One region of the Paraburkholderia phytofirmans OLGA172 genome, then DNA from elsewhere that is predicted to be linked to it. Evidence: riboswitches for the same ligand, from Rfam matches in the RefSeq annotation. Region 1 holds a riboswitch; each other region holds the start of a gene.
What was found. Region 1 has a riboswitch for cobalamin ahead of AYM40_RS03750 (TonB-dependent receptor domain-containing protein). Riboswitches for the same ligand answer to the same signal wherever they lie in the genome.

Region 1 (3,915 bases):
TACTGATCGCGCCGCAGATTGGCCTGAACCTGGTTGCGCCCGAAGCGCCCCGTATAACCGACAAAGCCCGAATCCACATGCCGGTCGGGCGCCGCGAAGGTATCCGAGTCGAGGCTCTGATCCAGATGCTCATAGCCGACCTGCAGGTTCTGCTGCGCGGCGAACGCGAAATCGTTTTGCCACGTGTACTGCCGGTTGTCGGTGTCGAAGCGGCCGTTGTAGATGCCGTTGGTATTCGACACGCTGCGGTCGTCGCCTTCGGCAACGATGAAGTGCGTGGTCCACCAGTCGGTCAGCTTGCCGTTCGCGAACACCGACACCTGGCGCACTTTGGTGTACAGGTTGTTTAGATCGGTGGGCAGGCCGTATGCGTTGTCGTAGCTGTTATTGCCGTTCGACTGGAGATACGTGACGCCCGCGTCCCATTTGTCGTTGAACTTGTGGCGCAGCGAAGCCGAGATGCTTTCGTTCAGATAGCCGTTTGCGTTTGGATTCGCGTTGGGCGCCTCTGCCGGATTGAGCGACGAGAAGCCGTCGTCTTTCGAGCGCGCGAGCGAGATGCTGAAGGTCGTCTTGCCGTCTTGATCCAGCGCGCCGTTCACGCCCATCTGCTGCGTCTGCGTGTGATAGCTGCCATAGCCCACCGAAAAATTGAAGCGTGGCGGATGCTCGCCGCCGTCTTTCGTGAAGACCTGTACCACGCCGCCAATTGCGCCCGAACCGTATAACGCGGACACGTTGCCGTTCACCACTTCGACGCGGTCGATCTGGTCGAGCGGAATCTGCGCGAGTTGCGGCGCGCCCAGGCTCACCGAATCGACCCGCACGCCGTCGATCAGCAAAAGCGATTGCGTCGACGATGCGCCGCGCAGAAACAGGCTCGCCGTTGAACCCGGTCCACCGGTGCGCGAAATCTGCGCACCGGGCGCGAGTTGCAGCAGACCGGGCAAATCGGTCGCAGTCGTATCGGCGATGTCCTGCTGGTCGAACAGCGTGGTCTGCGGGATCGCATCGGCGAGCGGTTGCGGCCCGCGTTCCGCGCTGACTACAACGGGCGACAACAGCGTGGGTGACGGACCGGCAGACCCCGTATCGGCAGATGAAGATGAAGACGGCGAAGAAGAAGAAGAAGAAGAAGAAGAAGAAGCAGCTTGCGCATGCGCGACGAGCGGCAGGCTCGCAAAGGCGAGCAACGCCGCGCGAGCGATAGGGGACAACATGGGATGACATTCCTGTGGATAGCGTGCTCGGCCCGCTTCCCCGCAGGCCGATGCGTAACGAGGCGGCCGCGCTGTTTAACGTTTGCGTGCGGACGACCCTCTCCCTCTGGCCGGTATCCGGGCTGGCGACACATCGATCCCGCCTTCCCACGCGTGACGCGCAGTGGCACACTCGCGTGTTCAGCTTCGAACACGCGATCAGGATCGACCTGCATGACGAATGCGGTCGCTTACCGTTGCGGGGGCAGCGCAGGTTCGCGCGTTCAGGCGAGACGCGCGCCCTGCTTCCCGTTTAACTGCGCGCACTGTGGAAAAGCGCGCGCGGGCACCAGAGTGCGGCCAGTTTAGGAGCGGCCCTCGGGTCCGTCAAGAATGGTTAGGCCGTGCGCAATCTGATCTGTTATGTGCAGGCTATTGTCCGATGCGCGTGGTGCTTTTCATCATATGGTCGATAAAAGCCTGCATAAAGCGATGTTGTTACGTCTCGAAACGAGACAATTGTCGGAACCTGCGACATTCCGCGCTAAAATGCAATGTCTTTAGAGGACGCAGCAGATGCTCACCGAACTCGAAACACTTTCACAAAATATCGGCAAGCTGATCGCGATCAGCCAACGCCACAATGAAGCGCGGCTCGCGCTCGAAGATCAGCTCGCTCAAACGCGTGCCGAAGCAGAGGCCACGCGCACTGAACTCGCGTTGATGCGTGAGGAGCGCGATGCACTGCAGGCGGAACGCGACGCGCTGTCGGCAAAGATCGACGACGCACAGGTCCGCCTGAATGCGATCCTCGAAAAGCTGCCGCGGGCTCGCGCGCACAACGAGCCGGACAATCAGCTCGATCTGCTCGAGACCGCGCCGCATGAGGTCGAAGCGGAGAGCGACGTCACCCGCCATGGAGAAAATGCATGACCACCAAGCAGATCGAAGTATCGATTCTCGGCGTGCCCTATCGCCTCGCCTGCTCGCCGGAAACTGAAGGCGCGCTGCTCGAAGCGGTGGCACGCGTCGACGCCGAGATGTCGAAGATCCGCAATAGCAGCAACGTACGCGGCACGGATCGCATTGCCGTCATGGCTGCGCTGTCGCTGGCATCGGAACTGCTTAAGCTGCAAACGAGCGTGCGACACGGGGAAGCATTTCCCGCGGAAGAAATCCGGCGTACAATGCACCAAATGAACGAACAACTGGGTACTGTGATTCAGCAGTACAGCATGCAGTAAGTACCCAGCAGTCTCGAACAGTTTCAAGTGGCCGGTCCTGAGATCGGCTACGGATTCAAGCGGAATGCATGAGCGAAGGCTCATGCAAGCGATTGAGTTCAATCGGTTTGACTTCCCTGCCTGGTTCGCCAAGGTCATATATTCCTTGAACCAATGCCATGTGCACGGTTGTGGAAATTTGTAGCACGGGTGTGCGCGTCACTCTGTCTGATGTACCCGAAGTGCTGCTAACTGCGACCAATTCTGAACCCCCGGTTCAGGATGCCGGCCTAGCGGCTAAGGCGGGGACCTTATTCAAAACGGCATCGGACTTCGGTTCGGTGCCGTTTTTCTTTGGGCCTCGATTTTTCTTGCTGCATCAAACCCGTAACGTTCACTCACGTTCAATTCGATTCATGCGCTACTGGCTAATGAAGTCCGAACCGGACGAAGCAAGCATCGACCATCTCGCTCAGGCACCGCAGCACACATTGCCGTGGACTGGTGTGCGCAACTATCAGGCGCGCAACTTCATGCGCGACATGATGCAGGTCGGCGACGGCGTGCTGTTCTATCACTCGAGTTGCCCTGAGCCGGGCATCGCCGGGCTCGCGGAGGTATCGTCCACCGCCTATCCGGATCCGACTCAGTTCGACAGGAAGAGTCCCTACTACGACCCGAAGTCGTCGCAGGAAACGCCGCGCTGGCTACTCGTCGATGTGGTGTTCAAGAAGAAGATTCCGTTGATTCCGCTTGCGGCGCTGCGCGAGCATGAGGAATTGAAGGACATGCGCGTGCTCGCCAGAGGCAACCGCCTGTCGATCACGCCGGTGACCGAAGCCGAATGGCGCTTCATCACCAAACGTCTTGTTTGACGATGCGTACGCACATGCGACCCGTGCTCGGTTGAGTCATGCGCACATCTGTGCGCGGATGAAAGCAAACCTTGAGCGAACGTGAAATTAGGGAACCAAGCTCAGGTTACAAGCGCCTAACGGACTCGCAAACGTTGTGCCATTGCATGGCGTTCGCTCCAATCGTGCACAACCTGTTCAAGCAAGGAGTCCAAGCATGACGAAAAACACCACACGTGCACTCGCGCTCGCTCTCATATGCGCCGCCCCTGCCGCGCTCGCGCTGACACCGGCCATGGCCCGCGCGCAGAGCGTCACGCAGTATCAGCCGGCGGGCGTACTGTCGCTGAATGCGCAGGCAAGCGCGGAAGTGCCGCAAGACGTCGTCAATATCACGCTGTTCTACGAGCAAGAAGCGAGCGATCCGTCCGCGCTCACCTCCACGCTGAATCAGCGCGCCGATGCGGCGCTGCAAAAAGCCAAGGGGCTGAACGGTGTAACGGCCCGTACCGGTTCCTTCTCAATCTACCCGTCCACCGATCGTGACGGCCGCATTTCCGCATGGCGCGGCCGTACTGAAGTTGTGCTCGAATCGCACGACTTCGCCGCGGCGTCGAAACTCGCAGGCCAGATGGCATC
Region 2 (3,915 bases), on a different replicon from region 1:
TAAATCGTGTTCGTTTCGACGAGCCCTTGCAATGCTGCGATCACGGCCTCGCGCGACGAAACATTCGCGTGCACCACCACCGAATCGAATTCATCGTGGTGGTGATCGGCGTCGTCAGCCGAACCATGGTGATCGTGGCGCAAGTGGATCGTTTCTTCCGAGGCCGCTTCGAGACCCAGCAACGTATGCAGGTCGAGCTGGCCCATTTGCGCACGCACGATCTTCACTTGCGGCGGAATTTCTTCGCGAATGACGGCTTCGACAGAAGCTTGACGCGCTTCGTCGAGCAAATCGGTTTTGTTCAGAATCACCAGATCGGCTGCCGACAATTGGTCTTCGAACAATTCGTGCAGCGGCGATTCGTGGTCGAGATTCGGATCGGCCTTGCGTTGCGCATCCACGGCGACCGGGTTGTCGGCGAACTGGCCGCTCGCTGCAGCCGGGCCATCTACCACGGTGACGACCGCGTCGACAGTAAAGCTATTCTTGATCTGCGGCCAGTTGAACGCCTGCACCAGCGGCTTCGGCAATGCAAGACCGGAGGTTTCGATCAGCACGTGATCGATCTGCTCGCGGCGCTCCACCAGCTTTTCCATCACCGGGAAAAATTCTTCCTGCACGGTGCAGCACAGGCAGCCGTTCGCGAGTTCATACAGTTGCCCTTCGGTTTCGACACCGTCTTCATCGCAACCGATGCCGCAACCCTTGAGGATTTCCCCGTCGATGCCGAGTTCGCCGAACTCGTTGACGATCACCGCGATGCGCTTGCCGCCCGCGTGCTGAAGAATGTGCCGCAGCAGCGTGGTCTTGCCGCTGCCGAGAAAGCCCGTGACGATGGTGACGGGGATCTTGCGCATTTGAGTTTGCATCGTGAGGTCTATCCGTAGGAGTTGCACGAGCACGCCGACGCGCCTTCGCGTTTTGTCTGCATAGGTCATGCGAGCGGGTTCATGCCCTGCAGGCAACCACAATAACAAAGCACGGGGACGAACAACGGCGTTGCCGAGGCAACCGAAAAACAGAAAACGGGAATGAAGTCCTGAACGCACCGCCGCATCCCCGCGGTGGTCGTTCTTCCTGGTCTGGCCGGTATCCGGGCTGGCGAAAGCGCCGCTTCCCCTTCCCGGACGAGTGGTTTCTCGCCCAGTGGTTATATGCCGACGCGGCCTTGCGCGTGGACATCGAAGCCGGCTCCGCGGCGCTGGAGAACGCACCGCTTTTCGCTTACCGTTGCGGGGGCAGCACAGGTTGACCCGATCCATTGCAGGCGGGCACCCTGTTTCCCGTTTAACTGCATGCGCACGAGCGCGCACACGAGCACCAAAGTGCGTGCGAGTTTAGGCCGAGAGCCCTGTGCCGTCAAGGAAACGCCGGCCGCGGCAGGGCTTTTGCGCAGTGCCGGCGCGGCCTGCCGTGTGCTATCGTATGCGCGCGTTTGGTGCCCGCATATGCGTTCGCATGTGCAGTTAAACGGGAAACAGGCCGCGCTCGCTGCGCTTAACCTGTGCTGTCCCCGCAACGGTAAGCGACCTGCGGTGCTCTCGCATCGCGCATGCGTTTTTGATGCCACTGTCTGACGAATCCGGACGGGAAGGCAAAACGCATGAGGCCGTCAGCCCGGATACCGGCCAGACGCGGAGGCAGTGAACGTCACGCTGCCGGCCGCCGGAATCCGCGAGGGACGGATGTGAAGGCGCTAAAGCACGACGTGGCGCAGCCGCTAGCGTTTTCCTGAGGGAAACGCAGCGAGCAGCGTTGTTCGTCGCGCGTAATCTGTAGCACCGCATGACCTCGATTTCCGCCGCCTCCGGCCGCATCAAGCCTCACCCGCTCCCGCTAGTCACGACATGGCGCGCGCCATGCATGCCGCGATGACCCGCGCCTGGCTGATCGGCGCCGGCCCCGGCGATGTCGAACTGATGACGCTCAAGGCGACTCGCGCCCTGGCGCAAGCCGATGTGGTGCTGGTCGACGATCTGGTGAACCCCGACGTGCTGCAGTTCGCACGCGCCGACGCGCTGGTCGTGTACGTCGGCAAACGTGGCGGGCATCCGTCGACGCCGCAGGCCGGCATCGTCGCGCAGATGCTCGAACACGTGCGGGCCGGACGCAGCGTCGCGCGTTTGAAAGGCGGCGATCCGTTCGTGTTCGGCCGTGGTGGCGAAGAACAGCAGGCGCTGCACGCAGCGGGCATCAGCGTGGAGGTGATCAACGGCATCACGGCCGGGATCGCGGCGCCCGCGGCAATTGGTATTCCGGTGACGCATCGGGATTACGCGCAAGGCGTGGTGTTCGTCACCGGGCACGGCGCCGGCAGCAGCGAGCCGGACTGGGGCGCGCTTGTCGCCACGCGGATGACGCTGGTGATTTACATGGGCATGCGGCGGCTGAACGATATCGCCGGCGCGTTACTCGCGGCCGGCATGAGCGCAGATACGCCGTGCGCGGCGATCGAATCGGCCACGCGCCCCGAGCAACGGCATGCGCTCTCGCAACTCGGCGAGTTCGCGGACGCGGTCGCGCGCGCCGGACTCGGCTCGCCGGCGATCGTGGTGATCGGCGGAGTGGCATCGCTGGCTTTGGCGCGGGATGCTGTGAGTTCTGGCGCGGTGCGTGAGGCGGGTGCGGTGGGGGCGGTGGGGGCGGTGGGGGCGGTGGGGGCGGTGGGAACGGCGGAAATGGCAAATATGGCGAACTCAGCCAGAGCGGCAGACGCCGCGGACGCTTCGGATACCGCGGAAGATTCAAACGCCGCGGACGCGCAATGAAAACCCTCAGCATCGGCATCGGTTGTCGCTTGCACAGTTCGGCTGAGCAGATCGAAGCGGCCGTGCGTGCCGCACTCGGCTCGCATGCATTCGATGAAATCAGCGCGATTGCCTCGGTCGACACCAAAGCCCACGAAGCCGGCCTGCTCGAATTCTGCGCCCGTCATGCGCTGCCGCTGAAGCTGTTCAGCCGCGCGCAGATTGCGGCGATCTCCGTGAGCGATCCGTCGGCGGCCACGCGCGAGCATCTCGGCATAGACGGCGTCTGCGAGCCATGCGCCCTGCTCGCCGCGGCGGCCGAATCTGATGCGGGCAGCGCAGTTCGTGCGGCCTATGCATCGGCATTGGCATCGGTTGCCTCTGGTGCATCGGGTACCTCAGTTGCCTCAGCTGCCGCAGTTGCCTCAGTTGCATCAGTTGCATCAGTTGCATCAGTTGCCTTAGCTGCCTCAACTGTCCCAGCCGCCTCAGTTGCATCGATCACGCCCAATCCCCCCAACGCACGGCTACTCGTGCGCAAAACCATCCACGGCGGCGTCACGGTTGCGATCGCCTCGATCACCGCCCAGCCCGCCCGCGAACAGACAAACAACGCCCATCAGGAACAGGACCTTTCATGAAAACCGACCCCGAATCGCACCAACGCATGACCGAACGCCGGCGCGAAGGCCACGAGAAAAAGCAGGCCAACGCCACCGTCGAAAAAGGCCTGCTGATCGTCAATACAGGCACCGGTAAAGGCAAAACCACCGCCGCGTTCGGCATGGCCGTGCGCGTGCTTGGACACGGCATGCGCCTCGGCGTCGTGCAATTCATCAAAGGCGCGCTGCACACTTCGGAGCGCGACTTCCTCGGTGCGATCGCCAATTGCGACTTCGTCACGATGGGCGACGGCTACACCTGGAACACCCAGAATCGCGACGCCGACATCGCCACCGCGCGCAAAGGCTGGAACGAAGCGCGCCGCATGATCGAGAGCGGCGACTATCAGATGGTGATCCTCGACGAGCTGAACACAGTGCTGAAGTACGAATACCTGCCGCTCGACGAAGTACTGTCGGTACTGAACGCACGCGCCGAAATGCTGCATGTGGTGGTGACCGGCCGTCACGCGCCCGACGCGCTGATCGAAGCCGCCGACCTCGTC
Region 3 (3,915 bases), on a different replicon from region 1:
CCGAAGCCGCCGCACACGCTCAGGCGCTCGACCGGGGCGCGCTTCATATGCTTGAGCACCGCGCCGACGAAGTCGCCCATTTCGATCAGCGCGATGTCCGGCAGACCGTAGTGCGCGCGCATTGCGTCTTCGCTTGCGTTGCCGGTGCAGGCTGCGAGATGCATGTAACCGTTGGCACGCGCGACGTCGATGCCCTGATGAATCGACGCGATATAGGCCGAGCACGAGAACGGCCGCACGATGCCGGTGGTGCCGAGAATCGACAAGCCGCCGAGAATGCCGAGGCGCGGGTTCATCGTTTTCAGCGCGAGTGCTTCGCCGCCTTCGACGCCGATCGTCACTTCGAAGCCGCCGGTGTATCCATGTTCGGCCGCGAGCTCGATCAGATGCTCGGTCATCATCTTGCGCGGTACCGGATTGATCGCCGGTTCGCCGACCGCCAGCGTGAGGCCGGCGCGCGTCACGGTGCCAACGCCGGGTCCCGCGCGGAATATCACCCCTGGTTCGGCACGCAGGCGCACGCGGGCGAATACGATCGCGCCGTGCGTCACGTCGGGGTCGTCGCCTGCGTCTTTCACCGTGCCCGCTTCGGCGCCGTCGGCGCACAGGCGGCAGAACACCAGCGGCAGCGGCACGTGCTGGCCCTTCGGCAATACGATCTCCGCGACCTCGCTGACGATACCCGCGAGCAGCAGACGCGCGGCCGCGAGCGACGTCGCGGTGGCGCAGCTGCCGGTCGTGTAGCCGCTACGCAGCGGCGCGGGTTGTTCGGGCGTTTCTTCGCGCATTAGGGTTGCGGTGAGGCGGCTGAGGTGCCATTAGCGGCATTGATGTCACTGGCGCCATTCGTGCCATTCGTGCTGCTTGTGGCGTGCGCGCCGTTCGTGTTGCTCGCACTGGACGTGCCGCTGGCGCCGTCAGCCGGCTTGGTGACATCCAGCAGTGTAATCGGCAGCGCCTGGCGCCAGGTATCGAAGCCGCCAAGCGGCTGGGCCTCGGCAAGCGCGATCCGGGTCAGCGTGCCGCCATGCTGCTCCCGCCACGCCGCGAGCGTCGCCTCGCCTTGCAAAGTGACCGCATTGGCGACCAGCCTCCCGCCGTCACGCAGACGCGCCCAGCAGGCATCGAGCACGCCCGGCGCCGTCACGCCGCCGCCGATGAACACCGCATCCGGCACAGCCAATCCTGCCAGCGCATCGGGCGCGCGGCCAGCCACCAACTGCAGACCCGGCACGCCCAATGCATCGCGATTGTGTTCGATGAAGCGCTGCCGCTCCGCGTGCCCTTCGATCGCGATCGCGCGGCAAGTCGGGTGCGCGCGCATCCATTCGATGCCGATCGATCCGCTGCCCGCGCCCACATCCCAGAGCAATTCGCCGGGCGTCGGCGCGAGCCGCGCCAGCGTGATCGCGCGGACGTCGCGTTTGGTCAACTGACCGTCGTGGCGAAAGGCGTCGTCGGGCAAGCCGGCGGTCAACGGCAAACGCGGGGCGCCCTCCGTTGCCCGGCATTCGAGCGCAATCAGGTTCAGCGCCGCCACGTCACCCGCGGACCACTGATCCGCGCGGCCATCCATACACCGCTCCCGAGCGCCGCCCAAGTGCTCCAGCACGGTCATCCGGGTCGCGCCGAAACCGCGCGCATGCAGCAGTTCGGCCAGCGCGGCGGGCGTGCGCCCGTCGGCGCTCAGCACGAAGACGCGCGCGCCGTCGTGCAGATGAGCGTTCAGCGTCGGCAACGGCCTTCCCACCAGCGAAACCGTGGCGACATCCTGCAACGGCCAGCCAAGCCGCGCGGCCGCCAGCGACAACGACGACGGCGCAGGCAGCACCCGCAACTCACCTGCCGGCAACTGCCGCGCCAGCGTCGCGCCGACGCCGAACAGCATCGGGTCCCCGCTCGCCAGCACGCACACGGACCCGGTACGCTCCGCCAGCAAAGGCGCGAGATCGAACGGCCTCGGCCATGCCGCCCGGCGCGCGGCGAGGCGCGCGGGCAGCATCGCCAGATGACGTTCGCCGCCATAAACCACCGACGCCTCCAGCAAAGCACGCCGCGCGGGCCTCCCCAAGCCGGCGAAGCCGTCATCGCCTATGCCCACCACGGTCAGCCACGCCGGCATGCATCCATCCTCGTTCTGTATCTTCAAATAATGCGCTGTGCCACGCCGATCAAAGCGTCCAGCCTCGTTGTGCTGTTCGAAAAAAGGCATAATACAGCCGCCGGTGCCCTTCGGGGCCGAAGAGGGAACACAGTGTCGCTGTGGCTGCCCCCGCAACTGTATGCAGCGAGTCCGCCTGCGCTCCGTGCCACTGGTTAGACCGGGAAGGCCGCGGCGGACCATGACCTGCCAGCCAGGAGACCTGCCGGCCAGACTGTTCGTGCCAGCCTACATCGGGCGGGGTGTACCGATGCCGCAGCAATGCCCGACCGGGCGGCGCTCGGGCCGTCGCGCGACGCTAAACCCGGTGTCCGTCTTGAATCAAGCTCCGCCCTCCTCCACTGCTTTGCCCGACGCGGCCCTCGCGCTGCGGCCCTCGGCGTGTCCAGGGCTGCTGCGCATCGTCGCCGCGCGCGATGGTGGAATCTGCCGGATCAAATTGCCCGGCGGGGAGCTGAGCGCCGGGCAGGCCTTGGCGATTGCCGAGGCGAGCACGCAGCATGCGGCCGGTGTCGTCGAGCTGACCAATCGCGCGAATCTGCAAGTGCGCGGCGTGCGCAGCGGTCATGAAGCGGCGTTGAGCGCGGCGCTGGTCGACGCGGGGCTAGGGCCGATTCGGGCGGCCGCTGCGGACGATGTGCGCAATGTGATGCTGAGCCCGACTGCTGGCCGCGATCCATTTGCGCTGTTCGATACGAGGCCGCTCTGCGTCGAACTGCTTGCATTGCTGCAAACCGAAGCGCGTTTCGCGGCGCTATCACCCAAATTCGCGCTTCTGCTCGATGGTGGCGAGCGCCTTGCGAGGCTCGATCATCCGCATGATATCTGGCTGGCAGCGACGCAAGTTGAAGACGGGGTGCGATTCGTGTTTGGTTTGACGGGTTGTCCGCCTGCTGTGGCGAACGCGGATGTTGACGCTGAAGCTGACGCTGACGCTGATGCGGGTACCGATGCGTTCCAGCATGCCGAATACGCCGACTCGCGTGACGCCACAGAGCGCCCTCGCACGGATAGCGCGGGCGCCCTCGGCGCCGTGCTGCCCGCGCAAGTCGCGGGTCTTGTCCGCGCGCTGCTGAATACGTTCCTCGATCTGGCCACCACCGACGCCACGCGCATGCGTCATCTGCTTGCCGCGCATTCCGTCGACGCCGTATTGCAGCACGCTCAAAAGTACGTCGATTTCCCACTGTCACGCGACACGTCGCTCGCAAACTGGCGACGCGCCACGCCTGCCGATGCCGCGCTGCGGCTCGGTGCGCACGCTCAGCGAGTCGTGGGAATGCTGCACGTAGGCGGCCAACCGCCGCTCGGACGCCTCGACGCCGCCACCTTGCGCGGCCTTGCCACGCTCTCACAACAGCGCGGCAACGGCACGCTGCGCATGACGCCCTGGCAAAGCGTGTTACTGCCCGATATCGCTGCCAATGCCGCGCCCGCCGTGCTCGCTGAAATGAACGCGCTGGGCCTCGCCTGCGACCCCGCGCAGCCTATTGCGCACTTGATCGCCTGCGCCGGTTCCACAGGTTGCGCAAAAAGCCTCGCCGATACCAAAGCCGACGCGCTGCTTTTAGCGGATCGCTTGCCCAAAGGTGTCGACGTCCATCTGAGCGGCTGTCCGCGCTCATGCGCCGCCGCGCATCGCGCGCCGTACACACTGCTGGCCGCGGCGCCCGGCATCTACGACCTTTATCGACGCGACGGCCAGCCGGGTTTCGGCTCGTGCGTCGCGCACCAACTCACGATCGAACAGGCCG
Region 4 (3,915 bases), on a different replicon from region 1:
GCGCCCGCGCAACTCGTGAGTACGAGTCAGGATGTCTGGCCGGGTATGGTCGTAGGCAAGCTGGCTCAGCAGCAGTTCCAGCCCGTTGATCGTGGACGCGATGCGCTGGCGAGCCCCCGAGATTGCCGAGCCCGCAATGCGCCCGGACAGCGTTTCGGTCGCATAGAACGCCGCGTCGCGAAACCACGCGTCGGTCCGCTCGATGATGGTGGGCGCGAGCCGGCTAGGAAACAGCGAACTGCCGACGATGCTTGCGCAAACGATGCCGAGCGTGATCTCTTCGGTGCGGCTGATCGCCAGATCGAATACGCCGCCTGGATTCGTCACCGAAGGCAGGGCGATGATCGGCATGGTGTAGGCCGCCAGCATGAACACATAGCTGCGCGCGGTGCGGTCGGCTACCGCCAGATACAGCAGCGTACCGGTCCACAACGCGACGATCACGCTGAACAGATACGGCGATTCGACGAAGGGCGGCACCAGCAGCACCGCGGCCGACGCGCCGAGCGCGGTGCCGAGCGCACGATAAAGCGCCTTGGAGCGGGTCGCGCCGACAAACGGATTCGACACGATGTAGACGGTGGCCATGGCCCAGTAGGGCCGCGGCAACTCGAGCGAGAGACCGATGTAGAGCGCGATCATCGCCGCGGCAAACGTCTTGACGGAGAACAGCCAGTCGCGGATGGACGGATAGACCATAAACCCTTACTCGGGATCCCCGGCGTTGTGCGGCGCCGCTGCGTCGGTCGTGAAAGCGGCCAGCACCCGCAAGGTCGCTTCGAGATCGCTGCGCGAGATGCCTTTCAAAGCTTGCGCCCGCAACGTATTGAGTTCTTCTTCCATTTTCGCGGTGACGGCGCGGCCTTCGTCGGTGAGCGCCACGGTCTTGGCGCGCCGGTCTTCCGGATCTTCGTCGCGGCGCATCAGGCCGGCCGCGCACAGTTGATCGAGCAGCCGCACGAGCGAGGGCCCTTCAATGCCGATGTGATCGGCCAGCGTGACCTGCCGCACTGCTTCGCCGAGCCGGCTGGCGGTCAGTAGCGGCGTAGCGCACGCTTCGGAAACGTTAAATGCCGCGAGCACGCCATGGCTCGTGCGCCGCCATTTTCTGGCAGCGACGACCAGCGTGCTGCTGACGGTGCGGCGCAAGGCATCGAGATTCGACATGGCCGATATTGTATTTCTAAAATATTCGTTAGCAAACTATTGAATTGGGATTGTTGTGAAGACGTACTCGGCAACAGCCTGCGGCCGCAATGTGACAACATTGGCTTCGAATACGGCGTGACGGTGCGGCATCTACCACAAGGGTATCGACCGGTTTGAGCCCGGCGATGGTGCGGTGCGCGATGTTTGCGTCGGTGCTCGGCAACGGATTCGCGTAGTTCGTTAATGTGACGCCGCCGGCCACCATGTCCAGCCGCGTCGCGAGCGGCGCAATTCGATCATCGAGAGCGGCGCGATTTCGATGCGCGAAAACATGTCCGGCGACGCCCTGAGCGCATAAACGATTGCGGCTTTGATCACTGGCGCGTGCGTGATGGCGACCACGTTTTGCATATTGCGCGGTACACCGCTCGTTTTTGCACTTGACGCACGGTTTTTTGCCCCGGTCGTTCCATCGCTTGATGCACTGTCCGTTGCGCGAGACACCCCGTTGCTCAACGCATCGTCCAGCGCATCGAGCCACTGTCCTACCCGTTTCACGAGTTGACCGAACGACTCGCCGCCATGCGCGGCAACGTCGGGATCGTGCGTCCATGCGGCGAGGTCTTGCGGCGCTTCGACGGCGAGATCGGCAAGGCGGCGTCCATGCCATCGACCGTAGTTCATATCCGCCAGTCCCTCGTGGACCGTTGCAGCGAGGCCCAAGGCCGACGCCGTATCACGCGCGCAGACGGCAGGGCTGACGAAAACCGCCGCGTCGTCCGGAATCGACAGACGCGCACACGCGACGCCTGCTTCGGCGAGGCCGCGTGCGTCGAGCGGATCGTCGGCGGGAAAGCAGCCCGTGCGCATCGCCGCAGTCGACGCGTGGCCGATCAGTAACAGCCGTATGTCCATTCAGTTGATTTCCATAAAGGCCAGACTAAAGACGGACCCTGCGACTATGCTTTGCCTTGCCGGGAGGCAAAGTTTAGCGCGTAGAATAGCGTCACTGCGAAGCACGGAAGCCGGTGAGAGCCCGGCGCGGTCGCGCCACTGTAATCGGCATTCACGAGCCGAAAGCCAGACCTGAGCTTCGCAGCATCCCTTTTCAATCGACTATCGGGGCGCGTTACCCCCAGGAGATGTCCAATATGACCAACGCTGTTTTCGATCCCGCGACACAGCCTGTCGCACAACCCACGCCGATTCCGCTGCGTGAACTGCTGCCTTGGGTCGTGTTCGGCGGCTTGCTACTGTTGCTCGCGATTTATTTCGTTGGTGCGGAAGAAGGTGCCACGTCCCTGGTGCCTGGCATGTATGTGCATGAATTCGTGCACGACGGCCGCCATCTGCTCGGCTTTCCCTGCCACTAACGGAGTCGACCATGGTGGGTAAATTGTTGGTACGCGGGATGCTTGCAGGCATCGCCGCGGGATTGCTCACGTTCGGCTTCGCCAGATTGGTGGGCGAGCCGCAGGTCGACCAGGCGATTTCCTTTGAGGAAAAGGCCGACGCCGCCAAAGGCGAAGCGCCTGAACCCGAACTGGTGAGCCGCGGCACGCAAGCGGGTCTGGGATTACTGACGGGCGTGGTGACGTATGGCGCGGCGTTCGGTGGGCTGTTCTCGCTGGTGTTCGCGTTTGCGTACGGCCGCGTCGGCGCATTGAGTGCGCGCGCGTTGTCCGCATGGTTGGCGCTTGGCGCGTTTATCGCGCTGGTGATCGTTCCGAACATCAAATATCCGGCGAATCCCCCCTCGGTGGGCAACCCCGAGACGATCGGGGTGCGCACCGGTTTGTTCTTCCTGATGATTGCAATCTCGCTGGCCGCGATGGTGTTCTCGCTGAAGGTGCGGCGCCGCGCGGCGCTGAAGCTGGGCGCGTGGAATGGCTCGATCGTCGCCGGTGTGGTGTTTGTCGTGATCATTGCTGCCGTGCAACTGTCGATGCCGGCGATCAACGAAGTGCCGGCGGCCTTCCCGGCGGTGCTGTTGTGGAAGTTCCGCGTCGCGGCGATCGGGATGCAGGTGATCATGTGGACGACCATTGGGCTGCTGTTCGGCGCCATGGTTGAGCGGAGCAAACTGCTGGCTCCCGCGACCCGCGGCGCGGCGAAGTCCGCTTACCGTTGATGTGAGAGGCGCGGCCGAGAGGGCCGCGGCGGGGCCGCTTGGTTTTTAACGCAAAAGGCACGGCCGCGAAAGCGGCCGTGCCGACGTGCAACGCAAGAGAAGCCAAATACATCAAGTACTTGGCGCGTTTGCCAGAATGTTATCCACAGGCTTGCGAACAAAAACTGGGGATAACTTTGTGACAGCCGTGTGGACGGCTGGCCAGTGAAGTTCCAGGCCGTTCTTCACAGGTCTGATTCTTTGAAATCACACTTTGTACCGCGACTAGTTTCGTAGCGCTTACTTGCGCTACCCATCTCCCTTTCGGGCGGCGTGCTACGCGGCCCGTCTCTTCCCTTCCAGTCGGCCCTGATTTAAGTAGCAGCGCCCAATCACTTTTACGTACGGATATCCTGCGCCTGGCGTTCTGGGTTTTTCACTGCGACGCAGTTGACGACTGACGGGCTGTTGCGTAGGTTGGCTGAGGGCAACGTTGCACGGGAATAAGAGAAATGCAATTTTAGGAATTGTCGGATAGCCGGTGTGGAATGCTCCTTATAGGGTGCTTGGGATTCAAACAAGTACAACCAATAAGGATGACTATGAAAAATAAGAGAATTAAAGTGGGACCTGCGGGCATGGCGGCCCGTCTGCTT

Region 2: it holds a riboswitch for cobalamin, as region 1 does, so the genes downstream of both, cobA (uroporphyrinogen-III C-methyltransferase) here and AYM40_RS03750 (TonB-dependent receptor domain-containing protein) in region 1, are expected to answer to the same signal.
Region 3: it holds a riboswitch for cobalamin, as region 1 does, so the genes downstream of both, AYM40_RS27200 (oxidoreductase) here and AYM40_RS03750 (TonB-dependent receptor domain-containing protein) in region 1, are expected to answer to the same signal.
Region 4: it holds a riboswitch for cobalamin, as region 1 does, so the genes downstream of both, AYM40_RS33325 (CbtB domain-containing protein) here and AYM40_RS03750 (TonB-dependent receptor domain-containing protein) in region 1, are expected to answer to the same signal.

Annotation. Positions count from the first base shown of each region.
Region 1 covers NZ_CP014578.1:868,463-872,377, reverse strand. Annotated here, with positions in the region: gene AYM40_RS03750 (TonB-dependent receptor domain-containing protein) at 1-1,220, opposite strand, end outside; cobalamin riboswitch at 1,311-1,568, opposite strand; gene AYM40_RS03745 (hypothetical protein) at 1,776-2,132, shown strand; gene AYM40_RS03740 (cell division protein ZapA) at 2,129-2,443, shown strand; RNA gene ssrS (6S RNA) at 2,554-2,735, shown strand; gene AYM40_RS03730 (EVE domain-containing protein) at 2,839-3,297, shown strand; gene AYM40_RS03725 (SIMPL domain-containing protein) at 3,494-3,915, shown strand, end outside.
Region 2 covers NZ_CP014579.1:1,199,969-1,203,883, reverse strand. Annotated here, with positions in the region: gene cobW (cobalamin biosynthesis protein CobW) at 1-869, opposite strand, end outside; cobalamin riboswitch at 1,067-1,340, opposite strand; cobalamin riboswitch at 1,420-1,648, shown strand; gene cobA (uroporphyrinogen-III C-methyltransferase) at 1,872-2,768, shown strand; gene AYM40_RS43845 (cobalamin biosynthesis protein) at 2,765-3,388, shown strand; gene cobO (cob(I)yrinic acid a,c-diamide adenosyltransferase) at 3,385-3,915, shown strand, end outside.
Region 3 covers NZ_CP014579.1:1,595,502-1,599,416, forward strand. Annotated here, with positions in the region: gene AYM40_RS27190 (cobalt-precorrin-5B (C(1))-methyltransferase) at 1-788, opposite strand, end outside; gene AYM40_RS27195 (bifunctional cobalt-precorrin-7 (C(5))-methyltransferase/cobalt-precorrin-6B (C(15))-methyltransferase) at 788-2,122, opposite strand; cobalamin riboswitch at 2,207-2,386, shown strand; gene AYM40_RS27200 (oxidoreductase) at 2,469-3,915, shown strand, end outside.
Region 4 covers NZ_CP014579.1:2,994,719-2,998,633, reverse strand. Annotated here, with positions in the region: gene AYM40_RS33340 (FUSC family protein) at 1-699, opposite strand, end outside; gene AYM40_RS33335 (MarR family winged helix-turn-helix transcriptional regulator) at 706-1,167, opposite strand; gene AYM40_RS33330 (histidine phosphatase family protein) at 1,390-2,064, opposite strand; cobalamin riboswitch at 2,119-2,258, shown strand; gene AYM40_RS33325 (CbtB domain-containing protein) at 2,301-2,522, shown strand; gene AYM40_RS33320 (CbtA family protein) at 2,534-3,280, shown strand; gene AYM40_RS42995 (DUF6531 domain-containing protein) at 3,862-3,915, shown strand, end outside.